DNA from 3 places in the Arthrobacter sp. NicSoilB4 genome. Region 1 is predicted to be linked to each of the others. Evidence: riboswitches for the same ligand, from Rfam matches in the RefSeq annotation. Region 1 holds a riboswitch; each other region holds the start of a gene.
What was found. Region 1 has a riboswitch for S-adenosylmethionine ahead of LDO13_RS05485 (bifunctional o-acetylhomoserine/o-acetylserine sulfhydrylase). Riboswitches for the same ligand answer to the same signal wherever they lie in the genome.
Positions count from the first base shown of each region.

Region 2: another riboswitch for S-adenosylmethionine. It lies ahead of LDO13_RS16595 (ABC transporter substrate-binding protein); the one in region 1 lies ahead of LDO13_RS05485 (bifunctional o-acetylhomoserine/o-acetylserine sulfhydrylase).
Region 3: another riboswitch for S-adenosylmethionine. It lies ahead of LDO13_RS16815 (DUF1737 domain-containing protein); the one in region 1 lies ahead of LDO13_RS05485 (bifunctional o-acetylhomoserine/o-acetylserine sulfhydrylase).

Region 1 is NZ_AP024653.1:1,237,141-1,240,407, reverse strand. Features, by position in the region: gene LDO13_RS05485 (bifunctional o-acetylhomoserine/o-acetylserine sulfhydrylase) at 43-1,359, opposite strand; SAM riboswitch class IV at 1,423-1,538, opposite strand; gene LDO13_RS05480 (VOC family protein) at 1,743-2,381, shown strand; gene LDO13_RS05475 (type II CAAX endopeptidase family protein) at 2,569-3,267, opposite strand, start outside.
Region 2 is NZ_AP024653.1:3,602,372-3,605,638, reverse strand. Features, by position in the region: gene LDO13_RS16595 (ABC transporter substrate-binding protein) at 1-1,590, opposite strand, end outside; SAM riboswitch class I at 1,693-1,780, opposite strand; gene LDO13_RS16590 (DUF1206 domain-containing protein) at 1,939-2,745, opposite strand; gene trmB (tRNA (guanosine(46)-N7)-methyltransferase TrmB) at 2,941-3,267, opposite strand, start outside.
Region 3 is NZ_AP024653.1:3,655,793-3,659,059, forward strand. Features, by position in the region: gene LDO13_RS16810 (NtaA/DmoA family FMN-dependent monooxygenase) at 1-1,038, opposite strand, end outside; SAM riboswitch class IV at 1,226-1,340, shown strand; gene LDO13_RS16815 (DUF1737 domain-containing protein) at 1,402-1,683, shown strand; gene LDO13_RS16820 (rhodanese-like domain-containing protein) at 1,680-2,111, shown strand; gene LDO13_RS16825 (O-succinylhomoserine sulfhydrylase) at 2,113-3,267, shown strand, end outside.

The sequences.
Region 1 (3,267 bases):
ATGCGGTGGCGTTGTGGCGAAGATTGTGACGCCCGTGTGACCTCAGGCGTCCTTGGCCGCCCGGAAGCCGGCCTCGAGGTCCGCGAGGATGTCGTCGATGTGCTCCAGGCCCACGGACAGCCGCACCAGGCCGGGGTTGACGCCGGCAACGGTCTGCTGTTCCGGGGAGAGCTGGCTGTGGGTGGTCGACGCCGGGTGGATGACCAGCGAGCGCACGTCGCCGATGTTCGCCACGTGGGAGTGCAGTTCGAGGGCATCGACAAAACGCTTCCCGGCCTCCGCTCCCCCGGCGATGTTGAAGGCCACGACGGCGCCCGTCCCCCGGGGACCGTACTTGCGGCCGCGCTCGTACCAGGGGCTCGACGGCAGCCCGGCATAGGCGACCGATTCGACGTCGTCCCTGGCTTCGAGCCATTCGGCGACCTTGGTGGCGTTGGCAACATGCCGCTCCACGCGCAGGCTCAGGGTCTCGATGCCCTGGGCGATGAGGAAGGCGTTGAACGGAGATACCGCCGAGCCGAGGTCGCGCAGCAACTGGACGCGCGCCTTGAGGATGTAGGAGAGGTTGGCGCCGAGGGCGCCGTCCTTGCCGAGGTCCCGGGCGTAGACCAGGCCGTTGTAGGTGGGGTCGGGAGTGTTGAAACCGGGGTAGCGCTCCGGATCCTTGCCGAAGTCGAAGTTGCCGGAATCCACGATCACGCCAGCGATCGCTGCTCCGTGGCCGCCAAGGTACTTGGTGGCGGAGTGCACCACGATGTCCGCACCCCACTCGATCGGCCGGATGAGGTATGGCGTGGAGAGGGTGTTGTCCACGATCAGCGGGACCCCGGCCTCGTGGGCCACCTGCGAGATGCCCTCGATGTCCAGGACGTCCTGGCGCGGGTTGGAGACCACTTCGCCAAAGAAGAGCTTGGTGTTGGGCTGCACGGCCTCGCGCCAGTGCGCCAGGTTGTCCGGGTCCTCCACGAAGGTCACGGAGATGCCGAACTTCTTCAGGGTGTGCGCCAGGAGGTTGTAGGTGCCGCCGTAGAGGCTGGGGCTGGCCACCACATGGTCGCCGGCCTCGGCGACGTTCAGGATCGCGAAGGTCTCCGCTGCCTGGCCCGAGCTCAGCAGCAGTGCCGCGAGCCCGCCTTCCAGGCTGGCCACGCGTTGTTCCACGGCGTCCTGGGTGGGGTTGCCGATCCGGGTGTAGATGGGAGCCAGTTCGGCCAGGGCGAAGCGGTTGGCGGCGCTTTCGGCGCTGGGGAAGACGAACGACGTCGTCTGGTAGATCGGGAGCGACCGGGCACCGGTGGCGCTGTCCGGCTCCTGGCCGGCGTGGATCTGGCGGGTTTCGAAGGACCAGGCATTGGACATCGGAGACTCCTCAACGGGACTGGGCACAGACTGCACCGGAGCTCTGGGCCCGGGGCAACTCTGGCGCCGCGCTTGCCGTCCGGCGGGTGCCGGACAGCCAGGTCTTCACCCGGGGCACCCCACCGCGATACGAGGGTTGCCGGCCAGCAAGCCGGGGCTGTGTGCTGGCACTCATGACCTGACCCCAGTCTAGGAACCGGTTCCGGGCTCTGGATAGCTTTGTGACGAAGATGAAGCCGGGCGGCCGATTCGCCCGGGCGGACCCCCTGGTTCCCCGCAATGACGCGGGAAAGCGCACTGCGGCGACTCCCCGAAAATGACATCCCATCTCGGTTAGGCACCCCTAAGCTGAGAGCCGCATCACAAAGTGCCAAGATGAGGTCATGCGCATGGATCACGTCTCTTACGCCTGTGAACAAGATGGCCTCGCTGCCACCACCGAACGAATTGCGTCTGCCCTCGGCGTCGAAGCCGTGAAGGGCGGAGTACACCCCCGATTCGGGACCCGCAACATGATCATCCCGCTCGCGGGACACAAGTACCTGGAGGTCGTGGAGGTCCTGAACCACCCGGCTTCCGACAAGGCCCCCTTCGGCCAGGCCGTCCGCGCCCGCTCCGAAGCAGGCGGCGGCTGGATGGGCTGGTGCGTCGAGGTTGACGACCTGGCCCCGTTCGAGGAGCGGCTCGGCCGCGCCGCCGTCAACGGCAACCGTAAGTTCCCGGACGGCCGCGAACTGGTCTGGAAGCAGATCGGCATCCTCGGGCTCATCGCCGATCCCCAGGTCCCGTACATGCTCAAGTGGGAGGGCGATCCGGAACTCCACCCATCGAAGGCCTACGAGAGCCAGGTCAAGATGTCCGCCCTCACGATTGCCGGCTCCGCCGAGCGCGTCACCGAATGGCTGGGTGTTCCGGTGGAAAAGCCGCTGGAAGACGTCGCCGTGAACTGGATCGCTCCCCGCGGAACACCCGGCATCCTGTCCGTCACGTTCGAGACGGCTTCCGGAGCCGTCACGATCTGACGCTTCACCGCCCCACACTTCGGCCGCTATCAGCGGGTGCCAATGATGCCACCCACCGATGGCGGCCGAAATACTTTAACGGCATACCGGCGGTCCGGCCGGCTCTGTAGAGCAACGCGGGGTCACTTCACGCCCGTCCGGAGCCTCCGGATGGGCGCCAAATGACCCCGCGTTGCCTGGTGCCTGCTCAGCCCAGGCCGATGGCCTTGCCGAAGAGGCTGAAGCCGACGAACGCCACGATGTCCAGCACCGCATGCGCGATCACCAGCGGCATCAGCCGGCGGGTTTTGGTGTAGACCACGGCGAAGATGACGCCCATGATGGCATTGCCGATGAACGGGCCAAACCCCTGGTACAGGTGGTAGCTGCCCCGCAGCATGGCGCTGGCAAAGATCGCCGCCGGCATGGCCCAGCCGAGCTTCCCGAGCCGGTCCAGCAGGTAGCCCACCACGATCACCTCCTCCACGATCCCGTGCCGGATCGCTGAGAGGACCAGCACCGGCACCGTCCACCAGTAGGCGTCCAGCGCGCTGGGGATGATCGCCGTCGTGATGCCGAGCGCCCGGCCGGCGGCGTAGAGGCCCAGCGACGGGATGCCGATCAGTGCCGCCAGGCCGAAGCCCTGCAGCAGGTCCTTGCCGGGCCGGTCGAAATTGAGGCCCAGCCGCTGGAAGGCCGTGACGCCGTGGCCAGACGGCCGGTGTTCCGTCAGGAAGTAGATCACCAGGACCACGGGCACCAGGGCGAAGATGATGTCCAGCAGCTGGTAGGTGAGGTCGAAATACTCGCGGCTGCTTTGCGAGCGGTTCAGCGTGGAAGTCCCCTCCGCGAGGGGCGCCCTGGTCATCTTGTCCAGCAGCTGTACCACCGAATATACGGCCGACTG
Region 2 (3,267 bases), 1.6 Mb from region 1:
GTTGGCGCCGTAAACCTGGACTTCGTCCCAGAGCACGAGGGCCAACGCCTGGTCGACAACCAGCGCGCGCTGCTCTTCGGCGACCAGCTGCTTGTGCGCTGCCGGGCTGGCGGCGGCGCGTTCCGTGGCAAAGAGCTCATTGAGCTGCTGGTCCGCGTTCAACGTCTGGGTATTGGTGACCGGGCCGAAGACCGGGCCCAGGCCGCCGTAGGCGAACTGCCGGGTGCCAAAGAATTCCACGTTGGGATCCTTCATCGCGGTCGCCAGGAAGGCGTTGTCTGCCGCGCGGTTGACCAGCTTCACGCCGATCTTGCGCCACTGCTGCTCGATCAGTTCGAAAGCGGGTTTGATGACCACGGAGTTGTTCGACGACGTGACGGTGACCTCGAGCTTCTGGCCGTCCTTGGCGCGGATGCCGTCGGAGCCAACCGCCCAGCCGGCCTCCTCCAGCAGGCTCTTCGACTTCTCCGGGTTGTAGGCCAAATCGGCGGAGAAATCAGTGAAGTCAGGCGCTTCACGGTTCAGCACGGAGCCGGCGAGTTCGTAGCTGTCGGAGAGCACCGTGTCCTTAAGCGTCGGCCGGTCGATGCCCAGCTGCAGTGCCTGGCGGACCTTCGCGTCCGCGAGTTTGCCGCTGCCGATCCGCACGGCTGCCATGTTTGCGGTCAGGTCAATGCCCTTGGCCGGCAGGACCTGGTTGCCGCTCCCGGCCAGGGCGGTTTCGTCGGCCGGCTGCAGGCCGCGGACCAAGTCAACCTGGCCGGTCTGCACAGCGCCCGCACGGTGCGCCACTTCCGGCAGGTACTTCACGACGACCTTGTCCAGATAGGCGGCGCCCTGGTTGGCGGCACCTTCCGGGGCCCAGGCGTAGTCGGAACGCTTAGCCAGGACGATTTCCTCGTCGGCCTTCTCTGATTCGAAGGTGAAGGGACCGGAACCGGAGATCTTCGCGATGGCCGACTGGCCGGCGTTGTCCAGGGTGAGGGTCTTCGGCGAAACGAGTCCGGCGGTGACGGAGGACGTGGCGCGCAGGAAGTTGGCGTCGGGGGAGGACAGTGTTACTTCCACCTGGTCCTCGCCGATGACCCGGGAGGACTGGTAGGTGGAGAAATCAACGTTCGGCTGGATCTTCGCGCCCTCGATGCCCTTGCCCAGGGCCTCGAAGTTGGCCTGGACAGCCTTGGCGTCCAGCGGTGTTCCATCGCTGAAGGTCACTCCCGGGCGGATCGTGAAGGTGAACTTTGTCTGGTCCTCGCTCGCGGTGAACTTGCTGGCGATCCAGGGGACAAGCTCGCCCTTCTTGGCATCGAAATAGGTCAGCCGGTCCAGCACGCTGTTGAGGACGTTCGCTTTTTCGTAGAAGCGCGCCGCCTGGGTCTGGAAGTTGTTGATCGGGGTGACCTCGGCGAAGACGAACGTTCCGCCCTGCACCGGAGTTCCATCCTGGACCTGCGAGGCCGCGGATCCGGCCGGGTTGGCGCCGCAGGCGCTCAGGGCCAGGGCCGCCGCCCCCATCAGGGTCAGCAAACGCAGCGCGCGGCGTTTTGCCTTCGCGTTCGTCGTTGCCGTGCGTGATTCATTGGTATCCATCGGGGATCCTCTCGGTCATGACCGAGGAACTCCAGAACCGCAGGCCCCACACACGCCGGCCGCCGCAGGGCGCAGGTTGGTGGGAACTTGGGATCGTGGCAATATCCATCGGTCCTGGCATTAGCACCGTGCCCGAAGGTGGTTGCTACGGCGTCATCGAGCCAGGTCTCTCAGCCGATCTGGATGGTTGGTAATTCGTTCAGAAGGACGTTTTTTGTTGCCCCGACCGTTTCCGGTGGAGGCAACACCTACTTTCCTGCAGAATCTTCGATTTCCCAATAATTACGACACGTTCTGCAACAAACGATCACAAACGCCCGGTTTCCCGTGGGCGTCCGGAATGTGGCGTTACATTTTTGCGAGTTTCGCCCGCACCATCATGAAGATGCCGTAGCAGATCAGGCCCACGCCGACGGCGGCCAGCATGTACACGCCGAAGGGCTGGTCGCGGAGGGCCTTCAACCCGCCGTCGATCCCGGTTGACTCCTCGGGGTGCACTTTGACGGTGGCAATGATGACCAGGAGTCCCACGAGCAGCAGGGCGATCCCTTTGGCCGCATAGCCCACGACGCCCAGGACCGTCACCGCCGTCCGCGCTTTTTGCGAGGCCGGAAGGCGGAGGTATTTGGCGAATGACTGGCGGAAGCCCCTGATGGCGTACACGATTCCCGTGATTCCCACGGCCGCCCCGATGGCGAGCAGGAGGACGTAGCCGCCGGGGGCTTTCATCACGGACGCCGTGAGATCGCTCGTGGAGCTGCTTTGGTCAGACCCGGCGCCGTTGGCGAACGAGAACAGCGTGATGGCCAGCCCGGCGTAGACGACGGCCTGCAGCGCGGCTTTGAGCTTCTTGGCCAGTTTCTTTTTGGCCGGCAGGTGCTCGAAATCGAAAATGGCGTCACTGGTCTGCCAGATGGCGAGGGCAACGCAGGCCGCAAATGAAGTCCACAGCAACAGCGGGCCGGCCGGCTGGCTGGCGAGCTGCTGGACCGCGCCGCTGACGTCGGCCTTGCCTTCCCCACCCATGGCCAGCCGGATTGCGACCAGGCCGATGAGGAAGTGCAGGACGCCGCTCACGGCGAAACCGGCACGGGCCACGAGCTCCAGCGCACGGGAATTCGTGATGTCTTCCGCAGCGTCCGCAGCGGTTTTCATTTCTTTTTTGATGGCGGGTTCCTCAACTGGCTCGGTGGTTCTGCCGGGCCTCTGGCCGGCCCGGTTCTTGCATCTTCCGCAATCGTGCCACGCCGAGCCGCCCACGAACAGCACCCGGGAATCCGGACTTTGGCAGGCACCGCCTCGGCGGACCCGAAAGGCCGGCCCGTCGGCTGGCGGCGGCCTTTTCCCGGGCTACCGGCGCCGGTAGCTCAGGTCAAAGATCAGCCGGCCCGCCTCGTGCGCTTTGTTCTCGAAACTCGTCAGGATCCGGCCGTCGAACCGCGGAGCCCAGCCGCCCGTCTCGTCGGTGCCCTCGTTCGGGCCGGTGTGTTCTGTGCTCACAGGCGCGCGGCCCTCCTTGACGGGGGCGCCGCCCACAAGGGACTCGACGCCGGATTCCCACACCTTGGTGAGGGGGCTCTCGGAGCCGCTGCGCTCGCCGTCGTGCAGGTTCTCGAAGTCGGGGGAGCCGGCCAGGACTTCCCGGACGTGCACGGCGTAGTTGGACCAGTCCGTCGC
Region 3 (3,267 bases), 1.6 Mb from region 1:
TCCCGGCGGGCCGGCCTTGGTGAAGTGGTCGAGTGTGCCCTGGTTGCTGTTCGTGTGCAGTTCCGGCAGCGGGGCGTCGAGGTCGAACTGCCGGAAATCGATGACGGAAAGATACGAGATGGAGTTGAGCTGGCTGTCGATGTCCCGCTGCGTCAGCTCCCGGCGGCGGGCCCGCAGTTCCTCCGCCTCCGCCCGCGAGCCGGCCACCGTGGGCTTGAGGACAAACAGCACCTTAACGTCGTCCGGGTTCCTGCCCGCGGCGGCGGCCTCCGCCCGGATGGAGTCCCGGTACGCCTTCATCCCGTCCGCTCCCCTGGCGAGGGCAATCGCGACGTCGGCGTTGCCCCCGGCGAAGGCCTTGCCCCGGGGGGAGGCGCCCGCCTGCACCAGCACAGGTTCCTCCGGCATGGGTGCAGTGTTCAGCGGCCCCCGGACCTTGAAGAATTCGCCGTCGTGGTGGATCGGGTGGACCTTGGTGTGGTCTGCGAAAACGCCCCCTTCGGCGTCCTCCCGGATGGCGTCCGGTTCCCAGCTTCGCCAGAGCCGGCGGACCACGTCCACGAATTCCTCGGCCTTCTCGTAGCGCCGGTCGTGTTCGATCTGCTGGTCCAGGCCGTAGTTCTGGGCGGCGAGGTCGCTGCCGGAGGTCACCACGTTCCAGCCCAGCTGCCCGTTCGAGAAGTGCTGCAGGGTGGCCAGCAGCCGCGCCGCGGTGAACGGCGGGTAGAAGGATGCGCTGATCGTCGGCACGATGCCCAGGTGCGTCGTGGCGGAGAACAGATACGGCACGAGGGCCAGCGGATCGTGTTTGGGCGCGAACGACGCCTGCGCCAGGGAGACTTCCGCGGTGCCGCCGTAGGTGTCCGGGACGGTGAGGGAATCCTCGATGATGAACAGGTCCAGCCCGGACCGTTCAAAGGCCCGCACCGCGTCCTGGTACAGCGCCGGCTTCTTCCAGTCGTAGCCGATCCCGTAACCGGGGGTACCCCAGCCCTGGACTCCGAAGCCGTGGCCCACAAACCACCCAAAATGCAGCATGGGAGCGACTGTAGGAGCATCCGAGGCGTTCACGGCCACCTGATTTCATCCGGCGTAAAGGGACTTCACCTCCCGTCATTATCCTCCCGGGACCGCCGATTGGGTCCCCGCGGTCCGGCGGATTCCGTTACTTAACATGACGACGGCGGCGGTGCCGGCCGGCGTCGCGGGTGTTACGTTTTTGGTGAGTAATGAGAACCGGCGCCAAGCCCTGACTGGCCGGTCGGCAACCCTCCCTTTCGCGGCGGGGTGCCTCAGGTGAATACTCGGCATATCGACCATTCGAGCTGCAAGCGTGAAAGAAGGAGATCCGTCGTGCCTGACGCGTCCGCCCCCGCTGTCCCCGAGACAGCAACCCGTACAGTGCCCGCCCCGGGCCCCGCCGCCCCCGCCGTCCCCGGGGCCGGCGGGGAGAGACTGGCCTACCGCCTGTTCACCGGCCCCGATGACCGCGCCTTCTGCGAGCGCGTCTCGGCCGCCCTGGCCGAGGGCTATGTGCTGCACGGGGGCCCGGCCGCCACGTCCAACGGCGGCAGCGTCATCGTGGCCCAGGCCGTGGTGCTGCCGGCGGCGATCGCCAGTGCCGATGCGGCCGTCGCCAATGCCGTGGACGACCTGGAGTTCGACGGCGAGGGCCACGCGTGAGCTACGCCGGGGACCTCAGCCCGCAGGAGGCCTGGGCCAAGCTCGAGGACGGCGCCATCCTGGTGGACGTGCGCACCGAGGGCGAATGGGCCCACATCGGCATTCCGGACACTGCGTCGGCGGGCGGATCGCGCAATGATCCGCTGTTCATCCAGTGGAACCTCGCAGGCGGGCTCCCCAACGCGCGGTTCATAGAACAGCTGAAGCAGCAGCTGAAGGGCCAGGCCCCCGCCGGGCAGGGCACCGAACTGGTCTTCCTGTGCCGGTCCGGCGCCCGCTCCATCGCCGCCGCGATCGCCGCGACCGAGGCCGGCTACACGTCGTACAACGTCCTTGAGGGCTTTGAAGGCGAACCGGACCGCCACGGTGAGCGCACTGTCAACGGCTGGAAGAACCGCGGCCTGCCCACAAACGCCGGAAAGCACTAAGTTGGCCTTCAATCCTGACGCCGCCGGCTGGAGCCCGGATACCCAGGCTGTCCGCGGCGGACTCGACCGCACCGGCTTCCAGGAAACCTCCGAGCCGATCTTCCTGAACTCCGGCTTCGTCTACGAATCCGCGGCCGCCGCGGAGCGCGCCTTCACCGGCGAGGACGAGCGCTTCGTCTACTCCCGCTACGGCAACCCCTCGGTGGCCACCTTCCAGGAACGGCTCCGGCTGCTCGAAGGCACCGAGGCCTGCTTCGCCACCGCCTCGGGCATGTCAGCCGTCTTCACGGCCCTCGGCGCCCTGCTGGCCGCGGGCGACCGGGTGGTCGCGGCCCGCTCGCTGTTCGGCTCGTGCTTCGTAATCCTCAACGAGATCCTTCCGCGCTGGGGTGTGGAAACGGTCTTCGTGGACGGCCCGGACCTGGAGCAGTGGCGCGCCGCACTGTCGGAACCCACGACGGCGGTCTTCTTCGAGTCGCCGTCGAACCCGATGCAGGAAATCGTGGACATCGCCGCCGTGAGCGGGCTGGCGCACGCCGCCGGGGCCACGGTCGTCGTCGACAATGTCTTTGCCACTCCCCTGCTGCAGCGCTGCGGGGAGCTGGGCGCGGACGTGATCGTCTACTCCGGCACCAAGCACATCGATGGCCAGGGCCGGGTGCTCGGCGGCGCGATCCTGGGCACCAAGGAGTTCATCGACGGCCCGGTCAAGCAGCTCATGCGCCACACCGGCCCGGCGCTCTCCGCCTTCAACGCGTGGGTGCTGACCAAGGGGCTGGAGACCATGGCCCTGCGGGTCAACCACTCCTCCGCCTCCGCCCTGCGGCTGGCCGGATGGCTCGAGGAGCAGCCCGCGGTCAGCTGGGTCAAGTACCCGCTGCTGGCGTCCCATCCGCAGTACGCACTGGCCGCACGGCAGATGGAGGCCGGAGGCACCGTGCTGACCTTCGAGCTCTCCCCGTCCGCCGGGCGTTCCGCGAAGGAGGCCGCCTTCGCGCTGCTGGACGCCCTGAGGATCATCGACATTTCCAACAACCTGGGCGATTCGAAGTCCCTCATCACCCATCCCGCCACCACGACGCACCGCGCCATGGGGCCGGAGGGCCGCGCGGCGATCGGGCTGAGCGACGGCGTGGTGCGCCTCTCCGTGGGACTC